Regions from separate parts of the Halomonas sp. DP5N14-9 genome, predicted to be linked through region 2. Evidence: predicted binding sites of a transcription regulator. Region 2 holds the regulator's gene; each other region holds the start of a gene.
The links. Region 2 encodes sigma-54, which starts transcription at its own class of promoters, with help from an activator protein. Its sites were predicted from a motif close to TGGCACNNNNNTTGCTNT; they were not measured.

Region 1: glnL (nitrogen regulation protein NR(II)) is a predicted target of sigma-54. The motif match lies at 3,500-3,517, and genes of this name have one in related genera.
Region 3: speB (agmatinase) is a predicted target of sigma-54. The motif match lies at 4,032-4,049, and genes of this name have one in related genera.
Region 4: KUW00_RS01135 (P-II family nitrogen regulator) is a predicted target of sigma-54. The motif match lies at 2,017-2,034, and genes of this name have one in related genera.

Annotation. Positions count from the first base shown of each region.
Region 1 covers NZ_JAHVHR010000009.1:281,775-287,699, forward strand. The annotation lists gene KUW00_RS07965 (glycosyltransferase family 2 protein) at 79-609, opposite strand; gene glnA (glutamate--ammonia ligase) at 1,124-2,530, shown strand; gene KUW00_RS07975 (DUF4124 domain-containing protein) at 2,760-3,335, shown strand; gene glnL (nitrogen regulation protein NR(II)) at 3,635-4,684, shown strand; gene ntrC (nitrogen regulation protein NR(I)) at 4,677-5,925, shown strand, end outside.
Region 2 covers NZ_JAHVHR010000024.1:148,728-154,652, forward strand. The annotation lists gene KUW00_RS13620 (HPr family phosphocarrier protein) at 1-94, opposite strand, end outside; gene rapZ (RNase adapter RapZ) at 97-978, opposite strand; gene ptsN (PTS IIA-like nitrogen regulatory protein PtsN) at 1,032-1,517, opposite strand; gene hpf (ribosome hibernation-promoting factor, HPF/YfiA family) at 1,523-1,831, opposite strand; gene KUW00_RS13640 (RNA polymerase factor sigma-54) at 1,991-3,403, opposite strand; gene lptB (LPS export ABC transporter ATP-binding protein) at 3,685-4,410, opposite strand; gene lptA (lipopolysaccharide transport periplasmic protein LptA) at 4,410-4,940, opposite strand; gene lptC (LPS export ABC transporter periplasmic protein LptC) at 4,953-5,528, opposite strand; gene KUW00_RS13660 (KdsC family phosphatase) at 5,525-5,925, opposite strand, start outside.
Region 3 covers NZ_JAHVHR010000030.1:83,660-89,584, forward strand. The annotation lists gene KUW00_RS16655 (YfcC family protein) at 1-491, opposite strand, end outside; gene KUW00_RS16660 (mechanosensitive ion channel family protein) at 758-1,672, shown strand; gene KUW00_RS16665 (DUF805 domain-containing protein) at 1,833-2,348, shown strand; gene KUW00_RS16670 (sigma-54 interaction domain-containing protein) at 2,379-3,881, opposite strand; gene speB (agmatinase) at 4,113-5,063, shown strand; gene KUW00_RS16680 (YjiH family protein) at 5,156-5,925, shown strand, end outside.
Region 4 covers NZ_JAHVHR010000001.1:235,246-241,170, reverse strand. The annotation lists gene KUW00_RS01145 (YifB family Mg chelatase-like AAA ATPase) at 1-1,211, opposite strand, end outside; gene KUW00_RS01140 (accessory factor UbiK family protein) at 1,331-1,711, opposite strand; gene KUW00_RS01135 (P-II family nitrogen regulator) at 2,098-2,436, shown strand; gene KUW00_RS01130 (ammonium transporter) at 2,486-3,736, shown strand; gene glnK (P-II family nitrogen regulator) at 3,927-4,265, shown strand; gene KUW00_RS01120 (DUF3820 family protein) at 4,583-4,798, opposite strand; gene KUW00_RS01115 (SDR family oxidoreductase) at 4,955-5,590, shown strand; gene KUW00_RS01110 (ferredoxin--NADP reductase) at 5,694-5,925, opposite strand, start outside.

The DNA.
Region 1 (5,925 bases), on a different contig from region 2:
ATCCTCAAGATGCTGAACTATCAAGCACCTGCGAGGCGAAAAAAGTAGGCGAAATCGACAGAAAGGACGATCTGACGCTCAGGCGCGCTGCACGACCATCTTGGCGCGACAGGCCTTGAGGCGAGTGGCGAGGTCCTCTACCGCGCTCAAGTCCAGCGACGGGTCGAAGCCTCCCAGCCGATCGAACCAGGTACGTTCGACGCCCAGGGCCCGGGTCGGAGTACGTCGCAGCAGGCTGAGCAGCGATAGCGGACAGGGGCGAGCAGGACGCACCACCGGGCGCGAATCATCGCAGGCGGCTGCCATCATTCGCTCGACCCAGTGGGTGTCCAGAGGGCCGAGGCAGAAGCCGAGCATGCGTCCATTGCTGTGGGAGGCGGCCAGGTTGAGGCGCCGCCCCATGGGCGCGGGCCGGCTGCGCACCTGGCGATAGCCGACGACGGCGTGTTCGCCCGGTTCGCCCAGTAGTGGTGGCGCCATATCGCCATCGTCGATGACGAGGATCTCGCCTCTTCCCTGGAAGAGGGCGACCTGCTGGCGTGCTTCCGCGAGCCGGCGAGGCAGTTCCTTGCCGGTAAGTCGGGCATCAATGATCAAGCTGATTTTCACGACGACACTCCGAGGAGGGTGACGCCGGCCGGCAGGGGAGGCGGTCGGAGTCGAACGTAATAAAGTGTATCTTTGCGTTGCGAAAGGTTCCAGCGCCCACTGACACCTCGCGATCGGCCCGGCAGAGTTTATAGATCCTGTCACAAAGGTCCAAAGTGGTGCGTCGCAGTCTTTATTGCACTTTTGTGGTGCATTGGTCGGCAGGTCCTGAAGGTGGTGGGCCTTTGTGCCCTAAGCTGGCGCAAAGGGCCTGTTTGGATAAAAAAGATTTGAAACAATGGGTTGGGATTTTTCTGGTCGATGCTGGTGCAATGCTGGCACGCAATCTGCATTGTGGTTGGCAGTGTCATCGTGTCGCGCACGTTGCCATGGGCAGTGTCCCGGGAGCGTGCTACAAAGGATCCCGGTACCCCTTTTGTTCCCTGGATCATCCCCCGTTTCAAACCGGTGACATGGGATTGGCGCCGTTGCGCAACGCTCGAGTCACGAGACAAGTTCCACTCTGGAGGACCACATGTCAGACAAGACCCTCGCCCTGATCAACGAACATGATGTGAAGTGGGTTGACCTGCGCTTCACCGATACCCGCGGTAAAGAGCAGCACGTCACCATTCCGGCCGCCGAGGTCGACGAAGAGTTCTTCGAGAATGGCCAGATGTTCGATGGTTCCTCCATCAACGGCTGGAAGGGCATCAACGAGTCCGACATGATCCTGCGTCCGGAGGACGGCACCGGCTTCCTCGACCCCTTCACTGAAGACGCGACCCTGATCCTGCGTTGCGACATCATCGAGCCGGCCACCATGCAGGGCTACGAGCGTGATCCGCGCTCCATCGCCAAGCGCGCCGAGGCCTACCTGCAGTCCTCTGGCCTGGGCGACACCGCCTTCTTCGGCCCCGAGCCCGAGTTCTTCATCTTCGACGAGGTGCACTGGAAGGCCGATATCGAAGGCGCCATGTACAAGATCAGCTCCGAAGAGGGTGCCTGGTCCACCGACCGCGCCGTCGAAGGTGGCAACCTCGGTCACCGTCCGCGGGTCAAGGGCGGCTACTTCCCGGTTCCGCCGGTGGACAGCTTCCATGACATGCGCGGTGCCATGTGCAACACCCTCGAGGCCATCGGCCAGAAGGTCGAGGTGCACCACCACGAGGTGTCCAACGCCGGCCAGAACGAGATCGGTGTTGCCTTCAACACCCTGGTCAAGAAGGCCGACGAAGTTCAGGAAATGAAGTACGTGATCCACAATGTGGCTCACGCCTACGGCAAGACCGCCACCTTCATGCCCAAGCCGCTGGTCGGCGACAACGGCAGCGGCATGCACGTCCACCAGTCTTTCTGGAAGGACGGCCAGAACCAGTTTGCCGGTGACGAGTACGCCGGTCTGTCTGAAATGGCGCTTTACTACATCGGCGGTATCATCAAGCACGCCCGCGCCCTGAACGCCTTCACCAACGCTTCTACCAACTCCTACAAGCGTCTGGTGCCGGGCTTCGAAGCGCCGGTCATGCTGGCCTACAGCGCCCGTAACCGTTCTGCTTCCATCCGTATCCCGTACACCGCAAGCCCGAAGGGCAAGCGTGTCGAGGCGCGTTTCCCCGACCCGACCGCCAACCCCTACCTGTGCTTCGCGGCGATGCTGATGGCCGGTATCGACGGCATCAAGAACAAGATCCACCCCGGCGACGCCATGGACAAGAACCTCTATGACCTGCCGCCGGAAGAAGGCAAGGCCATCCCGACCGTGGCCGAGAGCCTCGACCAGGCGCTGGCAGCCCTCGACGAGGACCGCAGCTTCCTGACCGAAGGTGGCGTCTTCACCGACGACATGATCGACGCTTACATCGAGCTCAAGAACGAGGACGTCGAGCGTCTGCGCATGGCGACCCACCCGATCGAGTTCGACATGTACTACAGCTGCTGATCGGCATAGCGCCTCGTGCGTTCCGTCGGCCCCGCGATGATCGCGGGGCCGATTTTTTTGCGCGGGCCTTGCGCCTGGGCAAGGGATCCCCTTGGCGCGGGTCGTGGCTGCCGTCATCCTCGTCAGGGGAAGGTCGGCGAGGGCAATCACGATGATGCAGCGGTGGACGCGCAGGGCAGGCCGGGAGAGGGGCGAGAGCGCTCCCTCGTCGCCGAGTCGACCGTCACTGATGGCCATTGCCTTGCTGGCAGCGTCCGGGCTGGCGTTGCCGGTGGCAGAAACCGTGCCGGCGAGCACCATCTATCGCAGTATCGGTGCCGACGGCGTCGTGCGCTACAGCGATACCCCCTCGGCCGGCGCCCGCGCGCTGGCACCGCCGCCGTTGTCCAGCGCCCCTGCGCTGGATGTGGCGGCGCCCTCCAGGCCGACGGCGCCTTCAGTACCAGGCCCGGATAGCGACGCCGATATCTTCCAGCCCCACGATGTCCTGGCCATCGCCTCCCCGGCGGATGGCAGCGTGTTGCCAACGGGGTCCGGGGGAAGATTGAAGGTGCTGGCCGCGATCAGCCCGCCTACGGCGACGGGGGATCGCCTCGGCCTGGAGGTCGACGGTGTGCTCGCCACCAGCGTCACCGGCATCGGCCCACTGTGGCTCACCAATCTGGAGCGTGGCGAGCATCGCCTGGGCCTGGTGGTGCTGGCCCCGTCGGGAGAGGTGCGTCAACGCAGTGCCGATATCGTCATCCACGTACAGCGCGCCAGCCGCCTGCTTCCCGCCAACCCCATTCGTCCTGCGCCGCCTTGACCCGCGATCTGCGGGCCTTGTGCGGACAGTGATCCAGGCGAGACTCCCCTGCACCAGGTTGGTGCACTAAAATGGTGCGTAGGTGCGCCGACGGTGACCCGCCTCCTCGACAAAAGCACCGTCCTGGCGCCTGCGCGGCGGGAGTGCGCTACTGGTACCAAGGCTGGCCCGCTTCTTGCTTTGAATGTTGTTGTCTGACGCCTGCTCGAGGCCGAGACCTGGACCGCCACCATGGCATGCCGGCTTGGCGCCGTGGCGGCCTCTATCGAGCGGGCGCTTTGCCCCATCAGGATGGACCCATGACGCCTGGCATCATCGAACACCTCACAACTGCGGTCATGCTGCTCGACGGCGAGCTGCGACCGACCTGGATGAACCCGGCGGCCGAGACCCTGCTGGCGGTCAGCGCCAGTCGGGTTGCCGGCGTGGCGCTGACCGACTGGCTCAGCGGCGAGGATGATATCGCCGAGGTGCTGATACGGGCCCGGGATGGACAGCATCCCTATACCCAACGGGAGGCGCGGCTGGTCCTCGCCGGTGGAGACCCCCTGACGGTGGACTACACCGTGACGCCGCTGTCGCCTGACGAGCTGCTGCTGGAAATGGAGCCACGGGATCGGCTGTTGCGAATTTCCCGCGAGGAAGCGCTGCAGTCGCGCCAGGAAACCATGAAGGTGCTGGCACGGGGGCTGGCCCACGAGGTCAAGAACCCCCTGGGGGGGATTCGTGGCGCGGCGCAATTGCTCGAGCGTGACCTGGAGCAGACGCCGGCGCTCAAGGAGTACACCCGGATCATCATCGAAGAGGTGGATCGGCTCCGGGATCTGGTCGATTCCATGCTCGGGCCCAACCGGGTGAGTCGGCGAGAGCCGCTGAACATCCACCGGGTGCTGGAGCGGGTACGCGCGCTGCTGCTGGTCGAACAGCCGCGGGTGAGTATCGAGCGCGACTATGATCCCAGCCTGCCGGAGTTGACCGGCGATGAAGCCCAGTTGATCCAGGCGGTGCTCAATGTGGCCCGCAACGCCGTCCAGGCGCTGGTCGAGTCCGAGACACCGAACCCGGTGATGACCCTGAGGACCCGCGCGCGCCGCCAGTTCACCCTGGGCGCCCAGCGCCATCGTCTGGTCTGCGACGTCAGCGTGATCGACAACGGCCCGGGCGTCCCCGAGACGCTGCGCGAGACCCTGTTCTATCCGATGGTGTCCGGTCGTGCCGAGGGCAGCGGCCTGGGGCTGTCGATCGCCCAGTCGGTGCTGCACCAGCACGAAGGGCTGATCGAGTGCGAGTCCGAGCCCGGACGCACCGAATTCCGTCTGTTGATTCCCCTGGAGATGAGTCATGACTGATACCGCTCGTGTAATGATCGTCGACGACGACCGGGCCATACGCTGGGTGCTTGAGCGCGCCCTGGCGCAGCCGGACCTTGAGGTCGAGGCGGTCGAGCGGGCCGACGGTATCCTCGATCGACTGCTGGCCGAGCCGCCCGACGTGCTGGTCACCGATATCCGCATGCCAGGTATCGACGGACTCGATCTGATGGCCAAGGTGCGCCAGGTGCACCCGGACCTGCCGGTCATCGTGATGACCGCCCATTCCGACCTGGACAGTGCGGTGGCTTCCTATCAGGGCGGGGCCTTCGAGTACCTGCCCAAGCCGTTCGACGTGGACGAGGCGCTGGCCTTGGTGCGACGCGCGGTGGCCCACGTGCGCGAGCGCCAGCGGCCGGTCAGCGTGCCCGAAGGACTCGACGCCGAGATCATCGGTGAGGCGCCGGCGATGCAGGAGGTATTCCGGGCCATCGGGCGCCTGGCGCACTCGCATATCACGGTGTTGATCAACGGCGAGTCCGGGACCGGCAAGGAGCGCGTGGCGCGTGCGCTTCATCAGCACAGTCCCCGCGCCGCCAATCCCTTTATTGCCCTCAACATGGCGGCGATCCCCCGGGATCTGATCGAGTCGGAGCTGTTTGGCCACGAGAAGGGCGCCTTCACCGGCGCCAGCGCCAGTCGCCAGGGGCGCTTCGAGCAGGCCAACGGCGGCACCCTGTTCCTCGACGAGATCGGTGACATGCCCTCGGAGACCCAGACCCGGCTGTTGCGGGTGCTGGCCGACGGCGAGTTCTATCGGGTCGGTGGTCATACGCCGGTCAAGGTGGACGTGCGCATCATCGCCGCGACCCACCAGGACCTCGAGACGCTGGTCGCCGATGGCCGCTTTCGTGAGGACCTGTTTCACCGCCTCAACGTCATCCGCGTGCACCTGCCGCGGCTGTCCCAGCGGCGCGAGGATATTCCACGGCTGGCGCGGCACTTCCTGGTCGAGGCGGCCAAGGAGCTGTCCACCGACGTCAAGGTGCTGACCCGCGAAGCCGAGGAGTTCCTGACCCGGGTGGACTGGCCGGGCAACGTGCGTCAGCTCGAGAACACCTGTCGCTGGCTGACGGTGATGGCCTCCGGGCGCGAGATCCTGGTCGAGGACCTGCCGCCGGAGCTGCGCGGCGGCGATGACAGCGCCGCAGGCGGAGACTGGCGTGAAGCCTTCCGCGCCTGGGCCGACAGCGCCCTGGCCTCGGGCCACACCCACCTGC
Region 2 (5,925 bases):
TGGCGTCAAAGGGTTGGCAGCAGGTGACCAGGCGTGTCGCGGCGCGTGCATGCAGGCCGCGACGATTGGTCAGGGTCAGGGTGCGTCGGGCCACGCCTAGAGTCCTCCGCTGTCCAGTCGGCGTTGCTGGCCGAGTTCGCGGTGGCGTAGACGGACGCGGGGATGCTGGTCGGCCAGGGCCGAGGCGATTCCCTCGGCCAGGTAGACCGAACGATGCTGTCCTCCGGTGCAGCCCACCGCCACGGTGAGGTAGCTGCGCTGGCTTTGCTGATAGCGCGGTAGCCAGGTGCGCACCCAGGCGAGAATGTCGCGCTTCATGTCGGCGACGTCCTGATAGCGTTCGAGGAAGTCGATGACGCTGGGATCGCAGCCATTGGCATCACGCAGCGATGGTTCCCAGTAGGGATTGGGCAGACAGCGGGCATCGAACACGATGTCTGCATCCGGCGGCACGCCACGCTTGAAGCCGAAGGACTCCACGGTCAGGCTCAACTGGCCGCTGCGGTGGTCGGCGACCTGTTCGGCGATGCGCGAACGCAGTTCGTGCACCGACAGGCGAGAGCTGTCGATGACCAGATCGGCCAGGTCTCGAATACCCGAAAGGGCCTTCTGTTCGGACTCGATGGCTTCCGCCAGGGTCATGTCGCTATCACGGGTCAGGGGGTGACGGCGCCGCGTGTGGGAATAACGCTCGAGCAGAATTCGCGCATCACTGGTCAGGTAGACCACCTGGCAGTCGATCGGACTCTGCTTGAGGGACGCCAGCTGGGCGGGGAAGCGTTCCAGTGCCTCAGGCAGGTTGCGGGCGTCGACGCTGACGGCGATACGGCGGGAATGACCGTTTTCCAGCTCGTCCACCAGGGCGCCCAGCAAGGTCGCGGGAAGGTTGTCGATGGCGTAGAACCCCAGGTCCTCCAGGGCTTGAAGGGCCACGGACTTTCCCGAGCCGGAGCGACCACTGATGATCACGAGCTGCATGTCCTGTCTCCTTGGGCAGGCGTCCATTGCTGATGGCCTAGGCAAGGCCGCGATCAGGAGGGAGTGTCGTCCCCTGGCGCCTGTTGGCGGATGGCTTCCTGCAGGCGCTCGTGAAGCTCGCGCTGGGAGCTGGCGTGGCGCAGACGGTGACGTGTGTCGGCGTCGTTCATGACGCCGGCGACCTGGCCGAGCAGGGCGAGATGGGCGTCGTCGGCCTCTTCCGGTACCAGCAGCACGAACACCAGATCGACGGGCTCACCATCAATGGCATCGAAGTCGACAGGTTCCGCGAGTTTGAGGAAGCCGGAGATGGGCGCCTTGCAGTGGGGGTTGCGGGCATGGGGAATGGCGACGCCATTGCCTATGCCGGTACTGCCCAGGCGCTCACGTCCGATCAGCCGACTGAAGACCTCCTGGCTGTCCAGGCTCGGGGTGTTCTGCGCAATGAAGGTGCTGAAAAACTCCAGCACCCTCTTCTTGCTGCCTCCCGGGACATCGAACAATGTGCGCTCGGGAGGGAGAATGGCTTCCAATGTCATGAGAGTCAGCGAATTCCGGCGCCTTGGGCGCGGGCTTGGGATTTTTCCTTGTGCTTGACCAGCTGGCGGTCCAGCTTGTCGGCAAGGGCGTCGATAGCAGCATACATGTCGCCGTCCTGCGCTTCGGCATGCAGGTCGGCACCGGCGGCGTGAAGGGTGCAGGCGGCCAGCTGGCGTTCCTTTTCCACCGAGAGGGTCACCTGGACGTTGGTGATGTTGTCGTAGTGGCGCTCCACACGGGTGAGCTTCTCTTGTACGTAGTCACGCAGGGGATCGGTCAATTCGACGTGGTGGCCGGTGATGTTGACTTGCATGACAGGCTCCTTGCTCTTTCGGGTGGTGGCTTGATTGTAACCCTTTTTCCGATCCTGCAAACCCCCTCGACGCTACGCAGAAAGACGCAGATGTCATGCGAAATTTCAAGTGCTTGCGCTTTCCCGATAACTAGGCTAGCGACGCCGCAGCGCAAGGCCTCAGCGCAGTCGCTTGCGCTCGCTGGAAGACGGAATATTCATGGCTTCCCGGTACTTTGCCACGGTGCGTCTGGCGACATTGACGCCGTCTTCCGCCAGCAATTCCACCAGTTTGCTGTCCGACAGAGGTTTGCGGGCAGGTTCCTTTTGAATCAACGATTTGATCATGGCGCGGATGGCGGTACTGGAATGGGCGTCGCCATCCTGGCCGACCTGGCTCGAGAAAAAATACTTCAACTCGAACACGCCGCGAGGCGTGTGCACGAACTTCTGGGTGGTCACGCGGGAGATGGTGGACTCGTGCATCTCCACCTTGTCTGCGATATCGGCCAGCACCAACGGTTTCATGGCCGCTTCTCCCTGCTCGAGGAAGTCGATCTGACGCACCATGATTTCCCGGCCGACCTTCAGCAAGGTGTCGTTGCGGCTGGACAGACTCTTGATCAGCCAGCGCGCCTCCTGCAGGTGGTCCTTGAGGAACTGGTTGTCCTGGCTCTTGTCCGCGCGCCGAATCAGCGCAGCGTAGTCGGGCTGGATGCGCAGTCGGGGCATTGCATCCGGGTTGAGTTCAACTCGCCAGCCCTCTTCGGTGTGGCGCACCACCAGGTCGGGTATGACGTAGTCGTTATCGCTGTCACCGAACTGGCTGCCGGGACGTGGGTCGAGGCTCCGGATCAGCTCGATGACGCTGTCGAGTTGGTCGTCATCGAGTCCTAGTCGGCGCTTCAGCAGACGTCGGTCGCCGCTGGCCAGCGCCTCGAGAAACTGTCTTACCAGTCGTCCGGCCTGGGGCAGCAGGACGGTATCGCGAGGCAGGCTATCCAGTTGCAGCATCAAACACTCGCGCAGGTCGCGGGCGAACACTCCGGTCGGTTCGAACTGTTGCAGCCGAACCAGCACCGCCTCCACCTCGGCGAGGGGAGGGGGGCGACGACCGTCTTGCTCGAGCCCCTGGGCAATGTCATCCAGTGTCTGCTCGAGATAGCCGTCGGCGTTGACCGCGTCGAGCAGGCTCTCGGCGATCAGGCGCTCCTGGTCGCTGACGTCGAGCATCGCCAGTTGCCAGCTCAGGTGGCTGTGCAGTGACTGGGAGCTTGCCTGGCGCTCGAAATCCGGCGCCTCGCCACTGCCGGCGGGGGTGGTGCCCAGGTCCTGGTAGGTGTCGGACCAGTCGCTGTCCACACTGAGTTCCGAGGGAATCTGATCCGCCCAGTCATCTTCCACGGCTTCCCTGGTCTGCTGTTCGCCGAACTCGTCCTCGAGTTCGAGCATGGGGTTGGCCTCCAGCGCCTGCTGGACCTCCTGGCGCAGGTCCAGGGTCGAAAGCTGCAGCAGGCCGATCGCCTGTTGCAGTTGCGGGGTCATGGTCAGCTGGGTACCGATGCGCAGCTGCAGTGACGCCTTGAGGGCCATGGGTCGGGATCCACCAGTGTTGTCGAAAGGCTTTACCCTAACGACGAGTCATCAGACATGCAAGCATCTTGCCAAGTTGGTGTTTTTTGACCTGTGGGAGGGAGTGTAAAGGTCGATGTGGAACAACTTGGTAGGGGGGAGGTGCTTCTTTCGAGGGAGGCCCTGTGTGCAAGGTGAGGCCGACCCTTTCGGGGCCGGCGGTTGGATGCTGATGCTGGCAAATGTTGCGGCCGCTTGATGCGACTGCGACTGCGACTGCGGCTGTCGGGCGGCCCTGCGGTCTAGAGGCGGAAGTTCTCGCCCAGGTAGACCTCCTTGACGCGCTGGTTGGCGAGGATGGACTCGGCGCTGCCCTCGGCGATGATCTGGCCGTCGCCGACGATGTAGGCACGATCGCAGATATCGAGGGTCTCGCGCACGTTGTGATCGGTGATCAGGACGCCGATATCGCGGGCCTTGAGTTGACGAATGATGGACTTGATCTCGCCCACCGAGATCGGGTCGACCCCGGCGAAGGGTTCATCGAGGAGGATAAAGGCCGGCTCGGTGGCCAGGGCGCGAGCGATCTCGACCCGGCGCCGCTCCCCGCCGGACAGGCTCATGCCGGGGTTGTCGCGAATATGGCTGACGTGGAAATCCTCGAGGAGTTGCTCGAGACGTGCTTCTCGGCCCTCGCGGTCGAGGTCCTTGCGGGTCTCGAGGATCGCCATGATGTTGTCGGCCACCGACAGCTTGCGAAAGATCGAAGCCTCCTGAGGCAGGTAGCCGATACCGGCCAGCGCGCGCTGGTGCATGGCCGCGCGGCTCAGGTCCCGATCATCGATGCTGATGCTGCCGGCGTCGGCTCTGACCAGGCCGACGATCATGTAGAAGGAGGTGGTCTTGCCGGCCCCGTTGGGGCCCAGCAGACCGACGATGCTGCCCTGCTCGATCGACAGGCTGATGTCCTGGACGACGCGACGCTTCTTGTAGCTCTTGGCCAGATGGCGAGCGTGGAGAGTCTTCATCAGTTTCCTTGGCTTTCCGGCTCGAGGGTCATGCGAATGCGCTGCTCGCCCTGGACGCCCTGGGCGCTGGAGCGGGCCTGGACCACGCGGCGATCGAGGAAGTACTCCAGATAGGCACCGTCGAAGGTGTCATTGGCCTTGTGCAGCTCAGCCTGGTCGATCAGCTCCATGCGGCGTTCGGCCACGTGGTAGATCACCTTGCGGCCCCAGCCCTTGACCACCGGTTCTTCCGGGGATGGCTTCTGCTCGAGGTAGGCACGTGAGCCGGTCGCGGTCGCCAGTGACAGTTGTCCCTGGTCGTTGCGCTGGATCTCGACGCGTTCGCCGGTGAGGATCATGCTGCCTTGCACAATGCGCACGTCGCCGGTATAGACCGCGGTACCGGCGCGATCATCGAGATCCAGCTGGTCGGCCTCCACCTGAATCGGTGCGCTGCGATCACTTTCCAGCGCCAGGACACTGCTGCCGGTGGCGCCGGCGGCCAGGCCAAGGGCCAGGGCAAGCAGGAGGGCGGGACTTGGACGCATCATGGAAGGGGCTCCTTATTGAGGCTCTGGCGGATGATGACCGGTGACATTGTCGGTCAGGCGAGCGGTATTGTCATGGATCCAGGCGTCGAAGCGCTCCCCTTGCATCTGTTGAGGGGGTTGGCGTAGGACGGCTGGCGTTTCGCTCCAGACATGGCCACTGTCGCTGTCGTAGACCAATACCTCTGTATCAAGCTGCCAACGCTCCGCGGGGGCCTCGAGATGGGCGTCGCCCGACAGGGTCAGGGGGTTGCCGTCCGGACCCAGTTCACCGTTGTCGGCGTCGGCGATCCACTCTCGGCCGCTGTCGTCGATCAGCGCAAGGTCCGGCTGGTCCACCCGGGTGACGTCGTCGAGCGGTGTGTGCACAAGGCGTGGCGTATCGATGCGCTGATGGGGGGTGCCCTGGGCATCGAAGCGGGTCAGGCGGGCATCCACCAGGTAGTAGTCGGGCTCGCCGGCCTTGTCATTGGGTACCAGGTCGGGGACGTTGCTCTCGCGGGGGTCGAGCAACGTCAGGCCGCCACCGAGTACCAGCAGCAGGATGACCAGCCAGAAGCGAAAGCCTGGACGCAGTGCGCTCAGTTTCATGTCAGCGGTCCGTTGCTCAGGTAGCTGTCGATGATATCGTCGAGGCGGCCCTGGGCCATCAGCAGGGTGTCGGTGATCTCGCGCACCGCGCCATGTCCGCCGGCAACCTGGGTGACCCAGTCGGCGTGCTGACGAAGGTAGCAGGGGGCGCCTGGCACGGTGATGCCGACCGCACTGCGATGGATGCAGGGCAGATCCGGCAGGTCATCGCCGCAGTAGGCGACCTGGTCGAGGGTCAGGCCCAGCGAATCGCACAGCGATTCAAGGGCGGGCAGCTTGCGCTCGACCCCTTGCTGTACGTGCTCGATGCCGAGTGCTCTGGCTCTTTGAGTGACCATGGGGGAGCTGCGCCCGGTGATCAGGGCCACCTGGATGCCGGCGCGCTTGGCCAGCTTGA
Region 3 (5,925 bases), on a different contig from region 2:
GAGCAGCCCACCGCGCTGGCGATCAGCACCGCGATGGGCACCAGCGCAATATTGTTCTCGAAGCCGACGGCCACACCGAAGAAGCCGTAGATGAAGGTGCCGGCGGTGATGATGACGTTACGCCGTTCGACGCCGACCCGATTGACCGCCACCCCGATGGCGTTCTCGAGGGCGCCGGTGCGTTGAAGGATATGGAACAGCCCGCCGGCGATGAACACGATGAACAGGTACAGCGAGGCCGCGTTCAAGCCCTTGGGAATCGCCACGAAGATGTCAAAAGGCGAGATCGCCGCCACGTCGCTCAGATAATGAAAGGAGTCCGGCACCACGCGGGTGCGTCCATCCTGCATGACCCGCTCGAACTCGCCGGCGGGAATGATGAAGGTCAGCGCATAGGTGGCGAGCAGGATCAGGAAGATCAGCACCATCGGGTCTGGCACCGTGCGATACCACTTCTTGCGCTCTTTCAGCGTCTGGTCGTGGGCACTCATGGAGTTGTCCTTGTTGTGGAAGAACCGTTCTGGATCGTTTGTCGAAGAAGGCCTGGCGATGGAGTGACGCCGCGAGCGTATCGCGGCCACCTCCAGATGAACAAAAGTATTTATCATGATAAATAGAGGGTCAAGTCGGAACCGACGAGGTATCCGGACTGCCAGCGTTGGCAGGTGACGCGCGATTTGCCTGGCGCCCCGCTATGCTCAGCAACAAGGGCGCAGGATAGTGCGCCCGCCGCCTGAACATGGCCCGGGAGGATGCGATGGAAGAACTGGAACAACTACCCTTCGTGTCGCTGCTGCTGGGAGAGGTTCAGGCCTACCTGTCAGACATTGGTTCTGCTGGCCCACGACTGGCCGCCGGCCTGCTGCTGATCCTGGTGACCTGGCTGGTGGCGAGATTCGGCCGCGCCCTGGTGGCGCGGGTGGCCGACAAGGCCAAGCTCCGACGCAATCTGCGCGATGTCCTGACCATGCTGACGGGGCTCTGTCTTTGGCTCGGGGGACTTCTGATCACCATCACCCTGATCTTCCCCACCGTCACTCCCGGCAAGGCCCTTACCACCCTGGGCCTCGGTTCCATCGCCATCGGCTTCGCCTTCAAGGACGTGTTCGAGAACTTCCTCGCCGGCCTCTTGATCCTGTGGCGAGAACCCTTCCAGATCGGCGACCACATCGCCCTGGAGGCCAACGACGTGGAAGGTCAGGTAGAGCAGATCACGGTGCGCGACAGCCGTATCCGCCGCACCGACGGCCAGATGATCGTGGTGCCCAACGCCCTGCTGTTCCAGCAGCCGGTCATCGTCCGCACCAACCGCGATATCCGGCGCACATCCATCATCGTTGGCGTCGCCTACGACGAGGACGTGGACCAGGCTCGCGAGATCATCCAGGGCGCGGTCGCCGAGGTGGACTCGGTGCGCAGCGACGTACGTGCGGTGCAGGTCTTCGCCAAGGCCTTCGGCGCCAGTTCCATCGACTTCGAGGTGGCCTGGTGGACCGGGTCCCGCCCCGTCGACATCCGCGCTTCCCGCGATCAGGTGGTGGCATCCATCAAGCGCGCGCTCGATGAGGCCAATATCGAGATTCCCTTCCCCTACCGCACTCTGGTGTTCAAGGACCAGGCAGAGGCCGAACGCTTCCATCCTTCGGAAGCAGGTCGCCCACCAGACTTATGAACCAGCACTATTTACGCGGTTCGTACTAGAAACTACGTGATCGCCTATCTAGACCAAGGGAGAAAATGGGTAGGATTCAAGTCGGAAGGACGCAGCTTATCGAACCAGTCTCCCTCAACTGCACACCGGCATCACGCTGGATCTACAGGACGAGATACCGATGCATCGCCCTACTGCTCCCGGATTTCACGACCCTGTCGCCCCCGGTCACTCATCGCCCCAGGCCTTCGAGCTCAGGCGAGTGTTGCCGGGCTACTGGTTCGACAGCCTGGCGGGGCGCGAGAGTCGTCTCGACTTCTGTCTCAACGCTACCCTGGCGCTATCGTTCTACTATGCCGCCCTGTGGGCGACCACCATCACCGCCCCCGCCCTCGAGGACGCATTGACGATCAAGGCAGGCCTGCTGGGGATCTGGTGGGTTGTCATCAGCCTTCAGCCTTTGGTGCTCCACGGCACTCGTCGCCTGCACGACCTGGGCCAGGCGGGCTTGTGGAGCCTGATGCTGCTGGTCCCCGGCGCCAACCTGCTGCTGACGGTGGTACTCGCCATGCAGCCCGGGGAGTCCAGCGACACCGAGCACGACGAACAGGGCTCCACCAGCGGTGCGGTATTGGTGTTGAAGCCACTGCTGATCCTGGCCACCTGGGTCGGGTTCTTTTACGTCTTCCGTCAGTAAGTGCCGCAGAGCTCGGCCCTTCATCACCAGTCACCCGATCCGCAACCCATGCTGCTTGAGCTTGCGCACCACGCTTGGCTGGCTGATGCCCAGCTGTTCGGCGATGGCGTAGGTGGTGGGAAGGGTACGGCAGCAGTCGGCAAGGATCTCACGCTCGCGCCGGGCCAGGGCGGCCTTCAGGCCCTCGCCCCGGGCAAGCGGCAGCTCGGGTCGCGCTGCACCTGGTGCGGATAGTGTCGCGGGTGAAGTAGCGCCATCAGCCAGCGCAGCGGAGGCTCCGGTGACAGACGCCGCCGTCTGCTGCGCTTCACGCTGCTGCGAGCCGAGCGGCCCTAACGAGGCCCCCGTGGGCGGCACCAGCAGATCGCCCTGGATGACATCGTCACTGGATAACCAGGCCCTTTCCAGGGTGTTTTCCAACTCACGCACATTGCCCGGCCAATCCCAGCCCATCAGTGCCTGCCACACGTCTCGCGCCAGCATCTTGTCGCGTCCATAACGCCGATTGAGGCGCTTTAGCTGGCGCTCGACCAGGCCGGGAATATCCTCGCGGCGCTCGCGCAGGGGCGGCAGGGTGACCGGAATCACGTTCAGCCGGTAGTACAGATCCAGGCGAAACAGGCCCTGCTCGACCCGTGCCGACAGGTCCTGATTGGTGGCCACCACCAGGCGAAAGTCGACCCGTCGCGGGGCCCTGTCCCCAAGCCGCGTAATACTGCCGTCCTGGATGGTCTTGAGCAGCTTGGTCTGCACCGCCAGGGGCAACTCGCCGATCTCGTCGAGAAACAGGGTGCCGCCCTCGGCCTGCTCGATCAGCCCCTTGCGGCCCCCCGGCGCGGCGCCGGAAAACGCGCCCTTTTCATGGCCGAACATCTCCGATTCGAACAGGCTTTCAGGGATGGCGGCGCAGTTGACGTCGATAAAGGGGCCATCGCGGCGAGAACTCCAACGGTGCAGCTGGCGGGCGAAAGCGGTCTTGCCCACCCCGGACTCGCCCAGCATCAAGACCGTGGCGTCGGTGGGCGCGACCCGCTTGAGCAGCAGCGCCACCTCGCGCATCAGCTGGCTTTTCACCTCCAGGTCATCGAGCTCGGCCTCGAGTGCTTCGCTGTCGCTCTCCAGCGCATGGCCCCGGCGCAAGTGCTCGCTGAAGCGGCGCTGCAACAGCGCGTACTCCTGCTGCAGCAGCTGCAGATCGGTCAAGTCCATGGAGCGGCTGACCACCGCCACCAGCCGCTCACCCTCGAATACCGGATGGGCCTGGGCGATGACCCTGCGTCCGGTGCCGGTGCGCTGGACCAGCTGGGCCGGCCGCCCGCTGCGAATGACTTCCAGGCTGACCGACGGGGTCAGCACGCCATCGGCCTCGAGCCGCTGCACGCTGGTGGCGCAGAGCTCTTCGCAGGACATGCCGTAGACCGCCGCCGCCCCGGGACTGACGTCGCGGATACGACCATCCGGCGCGACGATGAAGAAGTGGTCGTGGGCGGTGTCGATGATGGTCTTGAGAATCTTGGTGTCGTCGTCGCTCATCCAGCGATCCATAAATGCATCATTGATTCAGAAGTGTATCACGATGCGTCGGGATCGCGATTCACTTCTGGATCACGTCTATCACCACAGCAGACCTTCCCTTGGAATCCCTGCACCTCTATTACATCTTTAGTATAAATGCTTAAAAGATGGCACGACGTCTGCATCACCCATAACAACCGTCAGGCCCAGGGCCGCGACCGTCCCCATCCACGATGCCAGGAGTTCCCTGTGAGCGACTTCAATCAACCTCTCGGCGGCAACGAGATGCCGCGCTTCGGTGGCCCTGCCACCATGATGCGTCTGCCCACCCAGACCAGCGCCGAGGGTCTGGACGCCGCCTTTATCGGCATTCCCATGGACATCGGCACCTCCAACCGCCCGGGCACCCGACTGGGGCCGCGCCAGATCCGCGACGAATCGCGCATGCTGCGCCCCTACAACATGGCCACCCGTGCTGCACCCTTCGACAGCCTGCAGGTGGCGGACATCGGCGACGTGCCGATCAACACCTTCAACCTGCCGAAGAACCTGGACATCATCAGCCGCTTCTACGACGACGTCCTGTCCCACGACTGCGTGCCGCTGACCCTGGGCGGTGACCACACCCTGACCTGGCCGATCCTGCGTGCCATCGCCAAGAAGCATGGCCCGGTAGGGTTGATCCATATCGACGCCCACGCCGACGTCAACGAGCACATGTTCGGCGAAGAGGTGGCCCACGGCTGCCCGTTCCGCCGTGCCCAGGAAGAAGGGCTGCTGGACGCCAACCGGGTCGTCCAGATCGGCCTGCGAGGCACCGGCTACGCCGCCGAGGACTTCGACTGGTGTCGCCAGCAGGGCTTCCGCGTGGTCCAGGCCGAACAGTGCTGGCACAAGTCGCTCGAGCCGCTGATGGCCGAGGTGCGCGAGCAGATGGGCGATGGCCCGGTGTACATCTCGTTCGACATCGATGGCCTGGACCCGTCGGTGGCGCCCGGCACCGGCACGGTGGAAATGGGCGGCCTGACCTCGGCCCAGGGCCTGGAGATCGTGCGCGGCGCCCAGGGGCTCAATATCGTCGGCGGCGACCTGGTCGAAGTCTCCCCGCCCTACGACCCCAGCGGCAACACCGCCCTGATGGGCGCCACCCTGCTCTATGAAATGCTGTGCGTGCTCCCCGGAGTCGCGCGCCGCGACTGAATCCTCACAGGGCCAGGGAGTGGCCCTGGCGACAGCCAACGAGGCGCCCGCGTCAGGGCGCCGACCATTACAACAGCAAAGAGTGATCGCCCATGTCCTCCCACCTGCATTCTGCCGACAAGATCACGACCGACGGGGGCAAGCTAAGCACCCATGGTCTGATCAAGTTCCTCGTCCCGTCGTTGATCGGCATCCTGCTGTTCCTGGTGCCCTTCTCGGTCGGTGACACCATCAACATCGGCATGGGTCTGGCCGCCGACTGGCTCAAGGCCACCCTTGGCGACGCCCTGCCCGCCATCGCCACCGTCGTGCTCACCCTGTCCATCGTGCTGACCCTGGTGGTCAAGCTGACCAAACCAGGCTGGGCCCGCCAGGGCGCGATGAAGGAGCTGTTCGACATCGCTCCGCTGTGGGTGGTGATGCGCGCCCTCGGCGCCGCCTTCGCGCTGATGACCTACTTCCAGGTCGGCCCGGAGATGGTCACCGCCTCCTTCACCGGCGGGGTAATGCTAAATGACCTGGCGCCGGTGCTGCTGACCTTCTTCTTCTTCGCCGCCATCCTGCTGCCCTTCCTGGTGGACTTCGGCTTCATGGAGTTCATCGGCTCCATGGTGCGCACCCCCTTTCGCAAGATCTTCGGGCTGCCCGGGCGCAGCGCCATCGACGCCACCGCCTCCTGGATGGGCTCCGGCACCGTCGGCGTACTGATCACCACCCAGCAGTACGAGCAGGGCTTCTACAACGCCCGCGAGGCCTCGGCCATCGCCACCAACTTCTCGATCGTGTCGATCGCCTTCGCCCTGCTGGTGACCAGCTTCATCGGCATCAACCACCTGTTCGTGCCGTTCTACCTGACCGTGGT
Region 4 (5,925 bases), on a different contig from region 2:
GTGCTTTCCCCCGGCTGATGCGACGTCAACTGTTCCACCGGCAGCGCCGGCACCTCCACCTGCAGGTCGATGCGATCTAGCAGGGGGCCGGACAGGCGCGCCTGATAGCGCTGGATCTGGGACGCGGTGCATACACAGTCCTGACGCGGATCACCCAGATGGCCGCAGGGGCAAGGATTCATTGCTGCAACGAGTTGAAAACGAGCAGGAAATCGTCGTTCGTGGCTGGCCCTGGCAATATGGATCTCGCCGCTTTCCAGCGGCTCGCGCAATACCTCCAGCACCTGGCGACTGAACTCCGGCAACTCGTCGAGAAACAGCACGCCGCGATGGGCCAGCGAGATCTCGCCGGGCCGTGGGCGCGAGCCGCCACCGACCAGCGAGACCGCGCTGGCGGTGTGATGAGGCGAACGAAACGGACGACGGCCAAAGCCATCGGACAGGGGAAGCGCGCACACCGAGCGAATCGCCGCCACCTCCAGCGCCTCGTCATCGCCAAGCGGCGGCAAGAGCCCGGGCAGTCGGCTGGCCAGCAACGTCTTGCCGGTACCGGGCGGCCCGGCAAACAGCAGGTTGTGCCCACCCGCCGCCGCTACCTCCAGCGCTCGCCGGGCCTGATACTGGCCACGCACATCGCACAGATCCAGCGCCGCAGGCCCGTCTTTCGGCGGTGCGGCGGGTGGGTGAGCCACAAGGGGAATGCGCCCGACCAGATGGGCGACGACGTCGAGCAGGTGCGCCGCCGGCAGCACCTCCAGTCCATTGACCAGGGCCGCCTCATCGGCGTTGGCCTCGGGCAGGATCAGGCGCCGCCCGGCCTGACGGGTGGCCATGGCGAAGGGCAGCATGCCGGCTACCGGCCGCAACCGACCATCGAGGGCCAGTTCGCCGGCGCACTCGACACCCTCCAGTGCGGCGGCGGGCAACTGGCCGGAAGCCACCAGCAGACCCAGCGCGATGGGCAAATCGAAGCGTCCACCCTCCTTGGGCAGATCGGCGGGAGCAAGATTCAGGGTAATACGGCGTAGCGGGTAGTCGAGGCCGCAGGTGGCAAGGGCGCTGCGCACCCGTTCGCGGCTTTCGCGCACTGCGGTCTCGGGCAGGCCGACCAGGGTCATGCCCGGCAGGCCGTTGGCCAGGTGTACCTCGACCTGTACCTCGGGGGCGTCCAGCCCCAGTCCCGCACGGGTGGCAATGATGGCAAGCGTCATGGGCTCCCTGCCTGACGGAAGGCTCATGACCAGTAGAGCACGCCCACCTCACTGGCGCCCCATGCCGGCCCCCCGCCAGGGCGGGCCGGCATATCTTGTGACGTTCTGCGTCCGAAGCCTCAGGCGGAGGGCTTGTCGGCTGAACCGCTCGATGCCTCGTCCTGCTTGCCCTGTTCCGGCACCGGCGGCACCGGTACCTCGGCGGCTTCCTCGGCCACGGCTGGCGCCGCGGTCGTTTCGCCAGCGGGCGCTGCACGTTCCTCGACCAGGCTCTCCAGCGCCGCTACCTGCTTTTCCAGCGCCTCGACCCGGGAGCGGGTGCGCTGCAACACGTCCATGAGGATGTCGAAATCCTCGCGTGACACCAGTTCGAGACGATCGAAGGCGCCACGCACCACCTGCTGGACCCCCTTCTGGATGTCTTCCGGGGCCTGGGAGGCGCCCTGCAAGCGCTCGCCGATCTGCTGTGCCAAACGGCTGATGCGATCCTGACTGACCATGATGGCTCTCCTTGAAACGTCGATGGGAACTCCGTTGCCGACAGGATACGCAAGCCGGGCGCCCAACGCATGCTTCGTGGCCCTTGCCCAGCGACGCCCGGCGCATTGGCGACTCCCTGTTACCTATCACGCGCCCCGGCACGCGACCCGGCACAGCATGCTCGCCAATGACGCACCACCAATACGCGCCAGCACCAAAACAGTGCATTAACTTTGATGCAGTGCCGCAAACTCGCGGGTGTTTTTCGTCTCTCGCTTTCAAGAACAACCACAAGCCATTGTAAACAAAGATTTTGCCAAATTTATGGCACGTATATCGCTATGCATAGATATCCATGCACCGAGCGGAAACAAGCCGCCACCTTATGCACGTAGGGAGCCATGCCATGAAACTGATCACCGCCATCATCAAGCCCTTCAAGCTGGACGACGTCCGCGAGGCGCTGGCCGACAACGGCGTCCAGGGCATCACCGTGACCGAGGTCAAGGGCTTCGGCCGCCAGAAGGGCCACACCGAGCTATACCGCGGCGCCGAGTATGTCGTCGACTTTCTGCCCAAGGTGAAGGTCGAGGTTGCGATCGACGAGGCCCGACTGGACAGCGTGCTGGAAGCCATCTGCAACGCGGCCAACAGCGGCAAGATCGGTGACGGCAAGGTGTTCGTCACGCCGCTGGAAGACGTCATCCGCATTCGCACCGGCGAGCGCGGCTCCGACGCGGTCTGATCCCCGTCCCCTGACCCGACTTCCGATAAAAATATAGCGAGACACTTCCATGGTCGATATCAGTGAACTCAGCTACGCGCTGGACACCTTCTACTTCCTTATCTGCGGCGCCCTGGTCATGTGGATGGCCGCCGGTTTTGCCATGCTCGAGGCCGGCCTGGTCCGGGCCAAGAACACCGCCGAGATTCTGACCAAGAACATCGTGCTGTTCGCGGTCGCCTGCACCATGTATCTGCTGGTGGGCTACGCCCTGATGTACTCCTCCGACGCCGGCGGCTTCATCCCCAACTTCGGCTTCTTGATCGGCGCCGAAAACAGCGTCGATGCGGTGCTCGCAGGTGGTGAAGACGCACCCTACTACTCGGCCCGCGCCGACTTCTTCTTCCAGGTCGTGTTCGTGGCCACCGCCATGTCGATCGTCTCCGGCGCTGTCGCCGAGCGCATGAAGCTGTGGGCCTTCCTGGCCTTCGCCGTGGTCATGACCGCCGTGATCTACCCGGTCTCCGGCTACTGGACCTGGGGCGGCGGCTGGTTGTCCGAAGCAGGCTTCTCCGACTACGCAGGTTCCGGCATTGTCCACATGGCGGGTGCCGCTGCAGCCCTGGCCGGTGTGCTGGTGCTCGGTCCGCGCAAGGGCAAGTACGGCAAGAACGGCGCCATCTACGCCATCCCCGGTGCCAACATGCCGCTGGCGACCCTGGGTACCTTCGTCCTGTGGCTGGGCTGGTTCGGCTTCAACGGCGGCTCCGAGCTCAAGCTCTCCGACGTGTCTTCCGCCAACAACATGGCCCAGGTGCTGGTGAACACCAACGCTGCCGCCGCCGGGGGTGTCCTCGCCGCGCTGATCCTGGCCAAGATCTGGTTCCGCAAGGCCGACCTGACCATGGCCCTGAACGGCGCTATCGCTGGCCTGGTCTCCATCACCGCCGACCCGCTGTCCTCCACGGCCCTCGGCGCCACCCTGATCGGTGCAGTCGGCGGTGTCCTGGTGGTAGTCGCCATCGTGGTCCTCGACAAGCTGCGCCTGGACGATCCGGTCGGTGCCATCTCCGCCCACGGTGTGGCCGGTATCTGGGGTGTCCTGGCGGTCCCGCTGAACAACGCCGACGCCACCTTCGGCGCCCAGATGCTCGGCATCATCGGCATCTTCGCCTGGGTCTTCACCGCCAGCCTGGTCGTGTGGCTGATCATCAAGGCAATCATGGGTGTGCGTGTCAGCGAAGAAGAAGAATACGAAGGCGTCGACCTGGCCGAATGCGGTCTCGAAGCCTACCCCGAGTTTAACGTCGCCAAGAAGTAAGCCTGAGCTTACCCGCGACACCAGTGAGCTGGCGTGCTCCTCCTGGCCCCTTCGGGGGCCTTTTTTATTGCTGTTCGCCAGGGGTATGCTTTGTCACACTAGTCAGGACAGGCGCAACGGCGCGCCGCCAACGGGTTGGCGCCAGGCACGACCGACGCCGCCCCCACACGGACAGGATGAGGAACCCGCCATGAAACTGGTGACCGCGATTATCAAGCCATTCAAGCTCGACGACGTCCGCGAGTCGCTCTCCGAGATCGGTGTTCAGGGCATCACCGTCACTGAAGTGAAGGGCTTTGGCCGTCAGAAGGGCCACACCGAGCTGTACCGGGGAGCCGAGTACGTGGTCGACTTTCTGCCCAAGGTGAAGCTTGAGGTGGCGGTCGACGACGGTATGACCGAGCAGGTCATCGAAGCCATCGTCCAGGTCGCCAACACCGGCAAGATCGGTGATGGCAAGATCTTCGTCACCCCCCTTGAACAAGTCATTCGTATCCGTACCGGCGAGACCGACAAGGACGCTGTCTGACCGACGATGGCAGCTGTCTTCAGCCACCCCCCTTGAGCAGGTCATTCGCATCCGACCCGGCGAGACCGACAAGGACGCTGTCTGACCGACGATGGCAGCTGTCTTTAGCCACCCCGCTGGAGCAAGTTATTCGTATCCGTACCGGCGAGACCGACAAGGATGCTGTCTGACCGGTGATGGCAGCTGTCTTTAGCCACCCCGCTGGAGCAAGTTATTCGTATCCGTACCGGCGAGACCGACAAGGACGCTGCCTGAGCTCGATTGACAAGGGCGCGGTCTGACGACGGCGACCGGTTCTCCCCGCCAGGTGGCGCCGCTCAGCCGCGGCGTCGCAACGGCTCCAGCAGGTCGCTCAGGCCGTTGTGGTCGATCTCGTGCATCAGCGCCAGCAGGCGTCCGATCTCTCCGGGGGGAAACCCGACCCGGGCAAACCACGCCAGGTAAGGCCCGGGCAGATCGGCGATCAAGGTGCCTTGATGCTTGCCGAAAGGCATTGGCAAGGTAACCAGGCGTTCCAGGTCCTGAGGATTCATCGCTGCTCCTGAGCGGGTGGGTGAGGGAAAGACGCACAGGGTACTGGCCTGCGGGCGGCGTCGCCATCGATTCGCCTCCCCATTGAAAGTCTCCCCCGTTGAAAGTCTTCCCCATCGACGCCATGGTTATTTCCAGGTATCGACAAGGAGGCCGACATGACCACACTCGTGATAGGTGCCAACGGCCAGATCGGCCGCCAGGTCTGCGCCATCGCCCACCGCCAGGGACATCCGATTCGCGCCATGATCCGTAGCGCCGAGCAACGCGACTGGTTCGAGCAACAAGGTATCGAGACGGTCGTCGCCGACCTGGAGGAGGACTTCGCCTCCGCCTTCGAAGGTTGCGAACAGGTGCTGTTCACCGCCGGCTCCGGCCCGAACACCGGGCCCGACAAGACGCTGTTGATCGACCTCTACGCCGCTACGCGGGTGGCGGACGAGGCCAGCCGCCAGGGGCTGGATCGCATGCTGATGGTCAGCGCCATGCGCGCCGAGCAGCCGCTGCAGGCGCCGGAGAAGCTCAGGCCCTACATGGCCGCCAAGTTCGCTGCCGATGCCTACCTGCGCAGCAGCAAGGTGGACCATGTCATCGTCAAGCCAGGCCGGCTAACCGACGACGACGCCACCGGCCGCGTGGCCACGTCACTGGACGAGACCGGGGGCAACAACCAGATATCCCGAGCCAACGTGGCCCAAGCCCTGGTCTATCTATTGGGGCAACGAAAGATCCGTAATCACGAGACGGTGCTCCTGGACGGCGAACGCGAGATCGCCGAGGCTCTCGGCGACTGACCACCGCCACACCGGCCAGGCGATTCAATCCGCCAGCACCAACGACGACGCCGATGGCAAGTGGCCATCGGCGTCGTCGTTTGCGGCGTCCTGTCGTGGGGTCTTACTTCTCCACGAAGGCACGCTCGATGACGTAGTCGCCGGGCTCGCCCATGCGCGGAGAAATATTGAAGCCGAGCTCGTCGAGCAGTGCGCTGGTGTCGTCGAGCATGGCCGGGCTGCCGCAGATCATGGCCCGGTCCTGCTTGGGATCGATGGGCGGAAGCCCCTTGTCGTCGGTCAGCTTGCCGGTGCGGATGTGATCGGTCAGGCGGCCCATGGTGTGGAAGTCTTCA